Regions from separate parts of the Rossellomorea vietnamensis genome, predicted to be linked through region 4. Evidence: riboswitches for the same ligand, from Rfam matches in the RefSeq annotation. Region 4 holds a riboswitch; each other region holds the start of a gene.

Region 1 (2,204 bases), 1.6 Mb from region 4:
GGTTGGAAAGCGTGACGAATGTATCTCTGCTTGACCCCAGGAGTCTATTTGGAAGGGAAATCCCTGGAATCGAAAATTATCATACGCATATAGCCGTTGCCGGAAAAGGGACGGACATTACCAATTTACCTAATGAGTCGCCAGCGCCAACGGAGGACCAGCTGAAGGATCAGGAAATCGATCAGAACCAAGTCGATCAAGCCAATCACAATTCAGGTGACGGTGTGCAGGAAATCGAAGAAAAGTCCGTGTTCATTTATCACTCCCACAGCTGGGAAGCCTTTAGCCCACTGATCAAAAACAATGATTCAAAAGATCCGGCCAGTACCAATGAAAAAGTCAATGTCATTGCGGTTGGTTCCAAATTGAAACAGGAACTCGAATCAAGAGGAATCGGGGCGGTCCAGGATAAGACAGATGTAAACCAAGCGTTAAAAAATAAATCATGGACATATTTTGAATCCTACAAGTTAACCAGGGGACTGGTTCAGGAAGCCCTCGCGCAAGATGACAATCTAACCTATTTAATAGATATTCACCGGGATTCCCAGCCTCGAAACATTACGACCAAAACGATCAATGGTAAGAACTACGCCCGACTATTCTTCATTGTAGGAAAAGAAAATAAGAACTTTGAAAAGAACCTGAAAATCGCGAAAGAATTGAATGCTAAATTAGAGGAGAAGTACCCTGGTATCAGCAGGGGGGTTTTCGTTAAAACAAAAGCAGAAGGAAACGGGGTTTATAATCAGGATTTAACAGAACGGGCTATGCTCCTTGAGTTTGGTGGGGTCGAAAATAACTTAGTGGAATTATATAATTCCACCGAAGCATTTGCGGAAATCTTTGCAGCTTATTATAAGAAGGATGCTGTTGAGGTAAATGCTCAATAACTATAGAAATGACGTGAGCCATAGGCCCGCGTCATTTTTTTGTTTGGCGATTTCCGAGAAGATAAACCAGGCTTCTAACTGGTTAGATTCGTGCAATTCTTCCAGTGAATAGAGCCGACATCACTATGAGGATGGCAATCCTTCTGAATAAAGTGATATTCATCCTCAAGTTCTCTAAGTGTCAGCTCAAATAATTGTTTATTACCTTTTTTGAAAATGTTATGGACAATCAATTTGTTAATTAACTCATTTCTTTTTTTATTGATTGCTTCTTGGAGATTTTCTCCCATTATGATCACTCCTCTTATAATGTAAATAAACAGAGGAAGAGACTTTTTAATGTAATTAAGCCTACTTCCTAGTAAGATAAGAAGAAGGCTTGAATGGAAAACTTCAACTTATCTTTCAAGCTTAACGCTTGTGGAATTAGCACAGTTTTCTAGAAAATAGAATCTGTTGCTGAGGTATCATCGGGCCAGTCCCTCTACCTCTCTGGATAAGTGGCTATGTGGTTATCAGAATTCTATTATATGTTATATCAAACTATTCCTAGTTGTCAACTTTGAATTAGACATGAAGCTAGGGTCAATGAATGATGCCATATCCTAATTACATGCCATATTCCTTTTTCCGACACAGTTTCTTTTTCTAATCCGTTTAAAACATGATAATCTGTATACATACACGTAATTAATGGAGTGGATGGTATGAAGAAAGTGGTTATCGTAGGTGGGGGCATTACAGGCTTAACAGCTCTCTATTACCTGCAAAAAATGTCCAGGGAACAAAACCTGGATATTGAGTCCGTGTTAATTGAACGGGATCAACAGCTCGGTGGTAAGATCAGGACGGTAACGGAAGGTGACTTTATTATGGAAGCTGGCGCAGATTCCATTGTAGCCCGTAATGAGGGAGTACTTCCATTGGTTGATGAACTTCAACTTCAAAACGAACTCGTCTATAACGAAACAGGAACATCTTACATATACACAAATGGCGAACTGCATAGAATACCTCCTGACACGATCTTCGGTATTCCCATGAGCGTAGAAGCACTTAATGAAAGCACACTGATTTCTGAAGCCGGAAAGAAAGCGGCTCTTTCTGACCTGGAGACGGAAAATACTGTATTCACGAAGGAAAGTTCCATCGGAGAATTTCTGGAAGCATTTCTCGGAAAGGAACTTGTGGAAAATCAAATTGCACCTGTATTATCAGGAGTTTATTCGGGTAACTTGTATAAACTGACCATGGCTTCGACTCTTCCATATCTTCTTGATTATAAAAATGAATATGGAAGCATTATCAAAG
Region 2 (2,204 bases), 560 kb from region 4:
AGGATGCTTATATTTCTGTAGTCGAAGCCCTTCGTCATGCAGGATATCATTTCGACAGCGACATTGAAGTGAGATGGTTGAACTCTGAGCTTGTCGACAACGAAAATGTGGCAGAGAAGCTTGCTGACGTGGATGGAATCCTTGTACCAGGCGGCTTCGGTGACCGCGGTGTCGAAGGAAAGATCGCTGCGACGCAATATGCCCGTGAAAACAAGATTCCTTTCCTTGGAATCTGCCTTGGTATGCAGCTGGCATCTGTTGAATATGCGCGTAATGTCCTTGGACTTGAAGGAGCACACTCGGCTGAGCTGAATCCTGAAACGCCATATCCGGTCATCGACCTTTTACCGGAACAAAAGGATATCGAAGACCTTGGCGGGACCCTTCGTCTCGGACTATACCCATGTAAGCTGACAAAAGGTTCAAAAGCCTATGCAGCCTACGACGGGGAAGTCGTATACGAACGTCACCGTCACCGTTTCGAATTCAACAATCACTACCGAGAGCAAATGGAAAAAGCCGGCTTCATCTTCTCAGGCACAAGCCCGGATGGCCGTCTTGTGGAAATCATCGAGCTGAGCGACCACCCATGGTTCGTCGCATCTCAATTCCACCCGGAATTCACATCACGCCCGACACGCCCGCAGCCTCTATTCAGAGACTTTGTGGAAGCGTCCCTTGCGTATGGTGAGAAATAAGATTTGAATGATAGAGCCCTCCCGGTTTGGGAGGGCTTTTTTATATTGTTGGGTGATCATTTCCGGAGACCCGCCACAGAATTTTTTTAAAAAAGAATATTGACAATATTTCCACATATCGTTAATATAGCGATTATAGCAAAAGCGAACACAACCAATTTCATATTCTCTTATAAAGAGTTGGCAGAGGGACTGGCCCGATGACGCCCGGCAACCTACCGTTTTACGACGGAAAGGTGCTAAGACCTGCAGGAAGCATTTCCTGAGTGATAAGAGCACGTTTATTTATACATAAACCTCTTTTCTCTTGGGAAAAGAGGTTTTTTTATTGAAAAAAATAGAGGGGAACACCCTCGGGAGGAGAAAAGAAAGATGAAAAAAACGGCATCATTACTCGTATTAATCGCACTACTTTTCAGTTTGGCGGCTTGTCAGCCAAAGGTATCACAGGAGGCGGAAGCAGACGGTGGGGAAGCGACTTCCGATCATCCGTTAGCCAATAAAAAAATCGCCCTTATTATGCAAATCAATCTCGGGACATTTTCCGCTCAATACATAGAAGGGGTCAAGGAACAGGTGGAAAAGTTCGGGGGGAAGGTTCAAGTGTTCACTTCGGAAGGGGACCTGGCCAAAATGTCCTCTAACCTGGACGCGGCGATCAACCAGAAATTTGATGGCATTCTGATCGACCATGGAACGAAAGAAGCACTGCAATCAGGGGTGGAAAAGGCGAAAGAACAAAATATTCCGGTTGTTGTATTCGATGCGGATGTGGCATCAAAAGGAGTGACGGTCCTCGAGCAGGGGGACAAACAAATGGCTGAACAAACCTTGACGAAGCTTTCAGCTGAGCTTGGCGGCAAGGGTGAAATCGTAAAGATTTGGGTCGCAGGCTTTGCGCCCATGGAAAGACGTCAGGCGGCATACGAAGAATTTTTAAAGGAAAATCCAGATATCAAAGAGGTCGCGGCATTTGGAGCGGCGAGTCAGAATACAGCGCTGGATACACAGGCTCAGATGGAGGCCATCTTGAAACAATATCCAAACAAAGGGGACATCGATGCTGTCTGGGCAGCGTGGGATGAATTTGCGAAAGGTGCCGTCCGGGCAATCGAAGCGGCGGGGAGAGATGAAATCAAAGTATACGGAATCGACATGAGTGACGAGGATCTTCAGATCATTCAAAAAGACGGCAGCCCATGGGTGGCATCGGCAGCTGTAGATCCGAAAGATATCGGCAGGGTCCAGGTCCGCTTCCTTTATCAAAAGCTGAACGGAAAAAAAACGCCTGAAAAGGTGAAATTGGATCCCGTGTTCATTGAAAAAACTGCTTTACCGAAAGAATCGATTACAACGGATCAATTGAACGAGCATATTGAAGGATGGGGAGCGAGTGAGCAGGGGTATACAGATGAGCTGAAAGAGCTCGAATCTTCGTTCACAAACTAGAAAGGAGTTGGGAGCGATGGCGTCTCCACTATTGACTATGTCGGGTATCAACAAGAG
Region 3 (2,204 bases), 410 kb from region 4:
GATGTTGGCGTTTGACTGTATGGCTTTGTCGAGGTCCTTTTCATCCTTGATGGAAGCGATGACCTGGGATTGGACTATGTCGATAATGTTTGGTTTCATGTAATTGGCCCCTTTGAAAAGTCTGAATATTTTTTCTTTTAGTATAGCACAGTTGTTTATGGGGTAGGCGATGACCTGGAAAAGTACGATATAGATAATATTTGGTCGCTCCTTTATGAGTGAATATAGTAGACAGCCTGTTAAGATAACTAGCACAATTATCGTTAGTGAGATCCGGGTAAGCACCAGAGCTAATCAATAGACGGAAAAATTCCGCTTAATTCGTCATTACTTTAAAAAAAAGCTGAAATAGACGGAAAAATTCCGCCTATTGACTCAAGAAATACAATATGAGGTGATTTTTCTGTGTGTAAGCGGAAAACCTCCGCTTATTTTCCCTCAAATCTAGTTCCAAACTGAATGTAACCGGAAAACCTCCGCTTATATCCTTGATCGTAAAGTGGGTCCGATTCCGTTTCTACCTTCTCCTTTCAAGTAATCTCAATTTCTCTTAAAGCCAAAAAATAGAGTAAGAACCGTCTCCGGTTTGCCCTCCATAATGAAATATATTGAAAAACAGGATTGACAACCCAGCTAAAATCCTTTACCATTACCCTAATGCAGAAACGCATCATAACTTTAACTTAATAAAGCGTTATCTTCTTATCCAGAGAGGTGGAGGGACTGGCCCTGCGATACCTCGGCAACGGGTTCTTAATGAATACCGTGCCAATTCCATCAAGTCATATGACTTGAAAGATGAGAAGAGCGGGACATATACATATTTGTGCCTCTCTTCTTATGAAGAGGGGCACTTTTTATTTTCACCCATGTCCTTATAACCCAGGCACCGAGAAGAATACATAACGAAAGGAGCAAGTTCTGTATGATCAGAGTTCAGAATGTTACGAAAGTATTCGAGACGAAGGATGGCCCATTCACTGCTTTGAGGGATGTTTCCTTTGAAGTGGAGAAGGGAGAGATTTATGGGGTGATCGGATTCAGTGGAGCGGGGAAAAGCACGCTTGTCCGCTGTCTCAATTTTTTAGAGAAACCATCTTCGGGTGATATTTTCATAGAGGGTCGCAGCCTGAAGGATCAGTCGGCCATCGATCTGAGGAAAGAGCGGCACCGCATCGGGATGATCTTTCAGCATTTCAATTTGTTTCAATCCCGGACGGTAGCAGGGAATATCGCCTACCCTCTGAAACTGGCAAAATGGCCGAAAGATAAAATCAACGAGAGAGTAAAGGAATTGCTCGCGTTTGTCGGACTTGAAGATAAAGCGAAGCATTATCCCGATGAACTGTCAGGAGGGCAGAAGCAAAGGGTAGGGATAGCAAGGGCACTGGCGACGTCGCCTTCGATTCTGCTCTGTGATGAAGCCACATCGGCACTGGATCCTCAGACGACGGAATCGATTCTCAATTTATTAAAGAGAATCAACGCGGAGTATGGCATTACGATCGTGATGATCACCCACGAAATGGGGGTCATCCGGGAAATCTGTGACAAGGTCGCGGTGATGGAAAATGGAGAAATCGTGGAAGAGGGAAGCGTCTTCGATATCTTCTCCAACCCCCAGACCTCGACGACGAGAAACTTTGTGAAGAGTGTCATGAATGATCAGCTGCCGGCATCGGTTCTTGATAAATTAAATGACAGCAAGGAAGGGCGTATCTGCCGCCTTATTTTCAAGGGGGATTCGACGGGAACGCCGATCCTTTCCGAAACGGCAAAGACATTCAATGCCCATATCAATGTATTATTCGGACAGATCACGGAACTACAGGGCAAGCCGTTCGGGAATCTCATCGTACAGATCATCGGCAGCAAGAACGAAACGGAAGAAATCCTGGAATATTGGAGAAACAGATTATTCGTAAGCGAGGTGGAGAAGCGTGCAAGTTAACTGGGAATTATTCTGGCCAAGAATTATTGAAGCGACATGGGATACCGTGGCGATGGTGTCATTCTCCCTTTTATTCGCCACGTTGATCGGGCTTCCCCTCGGCATCATCGTTGTGGTGACGAGGAAGGGGCACTTACTTGAACATAAAGCCGTCTTTTCAGTACTCAGCAGCATTATCAACGTGTTTCGGTCGATCCCGTTCATCATCTTGATGGTGGCGATCATCCCCTTTACAAGATTGGTAGTGGGCACG
Region 4 (2,204 bases):
CAGTGGAGATATGGTCAGTTTCCGGCCCCCACAGGCTCATCAGTTCATTCCCGGCGAGAACGAAATCTCCCACTTTGTAATGAAGCTTGAGGACAATGTTCTCTTCTTGTGCACGTTGGATCATCCCCTGAAAATCGACCAATTGTATATATCCCGACCCTCTGGACGTCACGTGAACGATATTCCTTTTCTCTTTCTCCATGATGTCCCCACTATCCGCGGTACGGTGAGTTTCTAAGTCTTTCTTCAGAGTCTGGTTGATCATCACTTCGGAAACCTGCTTCATATTGTACGTAATATTATGGACCTGCATCCACGTCGACGCATGGTTAATGAAAAAGATGAACGTTAGGGCTGAGAGGAACGCCAGTCCGATCGTCATGAGCGGGGCAGCAACAAACATTTCCTTCTTTGAACTTCCGATAAAAAGGAAAAGGAGGAGTACGTACACGAAACTTCCGTTGAAAATGCCGAGGGCGTGCTGTGTTTGTTTATCCGAAATGAAATCCAACAGCATCCTTGGTGAAAACTGGCCGCTGAACATCGTCAGCACGACGAGCAAGGAGTTAAGTGTAAAAGCGCTGAGTGTCAGAATGCCTCCTATGAGCGTGCTCACCAGGATACGGGTGACGGATGCATCCATACTTAACAAATCAGACGTGTACTGTGACACTTCCAGAGAGAGATCTAAATAAAGGGTAACGGCAACCATGAGCAAGGACAGGCATATGTAAATAAAAGGCATATACCAAATGGTGAGCCTGATTTCATGCCTGCGCTGCCGCTTTGACATGAGAAAATATTTTCTGATGGATAATGGAAGCATTTTTTTCAACATGATCGAAACGGTTCCTTTCTAGTAAATGGATATGGGTTAGTTTTCCCTCTCAAACACGGTTAAAACTTCCTTTATTCAAAAAGATTAGTAGAAAAGTGAATAATCTGGACTAAACCGATCGGAAATAAACCATCCTCATTTATTAGAAAGAATTTTTAAAAAATAACAAAAACTCTATTGACGAAGGGGTGAATCCCCTATATAATCCAATTCATACTCAAATATCAAGTGAAAACATAACGTTATCTATATCTCTTATCAAGAGCGGCGGAGGGATAGGCCCGATGAAGCCCGGCAACCTGCAGGATCAATCTGTAAAGGTGCCAATTCCTACAGATTCCATGTGGATCTGGAAGATAAGGGGAGGAGCATGATCAATTAGCCCTCTTCTTACAAGAAGAGGGCTTTTCTGCATACCCTCTTTCTTTCCACCACACCTTCAGACAGGAATCGTACGTGCAGGTCAAAACGGAAAAAAGGAGGCTGAATGATGTCAGCGATAAATGTGGCGCTTCTGGGCTTTGGAACCGTTGGTCAAGGGGTCTGTGAAGCCATTGATACTCATCAGGAGAGATTAAAAGAAGTACTCGGTAAAGAGGTGAAAATAAGAGCAATCCTCATCAAGGATCCCTCTAAGCAAAGGGAAATCGATCCATCCATCAGGATTACGACCGATTTTAAAGACATTCTCGATATACCTGACCTTCATGTAATCTTTGAAGCGATCGTAGGAGAAGAACCGACTTATACGTATGTGACACAAGCCATCGAGAAGGGGATTCACGTCATAACGGCCAATAAAGCCATGTTCGCAAAATACGGCCCAGAGCTTCTGAAGAAAGCTTCACATAATGGGGTGTCCCTTGGTTTCGAAGCGACCACGGCGGGAGGGATACCGGTCATCGGCACCATCCGTCAGCTCCTGAAGGTAAACGAAATCAAAAGCATTCAAGGAATATTGAATGGAACGTCCAACTTCATTTTATCCCAGATGAGGAAAAAGGGGCTTTCCTTTGAAACTGCCCTCAAGCAGGCGCAAGAGAAGGGATATGCCGAAGCGGATCCGACGAACGACATAGAAGGATATGATGCCTTTTATAAGCTTCTGATCTTAAGTCAGACCGCCTTTGGCAGGCAGCCGGACTGGAAGGATATCAGGCAGAAAGGGATCACCCACTTGACGGCTGAATGGCTGCAGGCAGCCGAGTCCTTCCGTTTGCGCTTCAAGCATGTTGGATCACTGGAACGTGACGGATTCAATCGCATCAAAGGGGGAGTGGAACCGATCCTTGTCCACGACACTCATCCCTTTTACGGGGTGGAGGATGTGGAAAACGCGATTTCACTGAAAGGGAGTCTGGTGGGG

Evidence for each region. Region 4 has a riboswitch for S-adenosylmethionine ahead of N5C46_RS18135 (homoserine dehydrogenase). Riboswitches for the same ligand answer to the same signal wherever they lie in the genome.
Region 1: it holds a riboswitch for S-adenosylmethionine, as region 4 does, so the genes downstream of both, N5C46_RS03460 (Fur-regulated basic protein FbpA) here and N5C46_RS18135 (homoserine dehydrogenase) in region 4, are expected to answer to the same signal.
Region 2: it holds a riboswitch for S-adenosylmethionine, as region 4 does, so the genes downstream of both, N5C46_RS15535 (sugar ABC transporter substrate-binding protein) here and N5C46_RS18135 (homoserine dehydrogenase) in region 4, are expected to answer to the same signal.
Region 3: it holds a riboswitch for S-adenosylmethionine, as region 4 does, so the genes downstream of both, N5C46_RS20310 (methionine ABC transporter ATP-binding protein) here and N5C46_RS18135 (homoserine dehydrogenase) in region 4, are expected to answer to the same signal.

Annotation. Positions count from the first base shown of each region.
Region 1 is NZ_CP104558.1:638,171-640,374, reverse strand. It holds gene spoIIP (stage II sporulation protein P) at 1-893, shown strand, start outside; gene N5C46_RS03460 (Fur-regulated basic protein FbpA) at 968-1,183, opposite strand; SAM riboswitch class I at 1,289-1,396, opposite strand; gene N5C46_RS03455 (protoporphyrinogen oxidase) at 1,601-2,204, shown strand, end outside.
Region 2 is NZ_CP104558.1:3,001,030-3,003,233, forward strand. It holds gene N5C46_RS15530 (CTP synthase) at 1-698, shown strand, start outside; SAM riboswitch class I at 866-974, shown strand; gene N5C46_RS15535 (sugar ABC transporter substrate-binding protein) at 1,071-2,147, shown strand; gene N5C46_RS15540 (sugar ABC transporter ATP-binding protein) at 2,164-2,204, shown strand, end outside.
Region 3 is NZ_CP104558.1:3,969,180-3,971,383, forward strand. It holds gene N5C46_RS20305 (glycerol-3-phosphate responsive antiterminator) at 1-99, opposite strand, end outside; SAM riboswitch class I at 700-805, shown strand; gene N5C46_RS20310 (methionine ABC transporter ATP-binding protein) at 926-1,951, shown strand; gene N5C46_RS20315 (methionine ABC transporter permease) at 2,004-2,204, shown strand, end outside.
Region 4 is NZ_CP104558.1:3,559,785-3,561,988, forward strand. It holds gene N5C46_RS18130 (DUF2254 domain-containing protein) at 1-838, opposite strand, end outside; SAM riboswitch class I at 1,091-1,201, shown strand; gene N5C46_RS18135 (homoserine dehydrogenase) at 1,329-2,204, shown strand, end outside.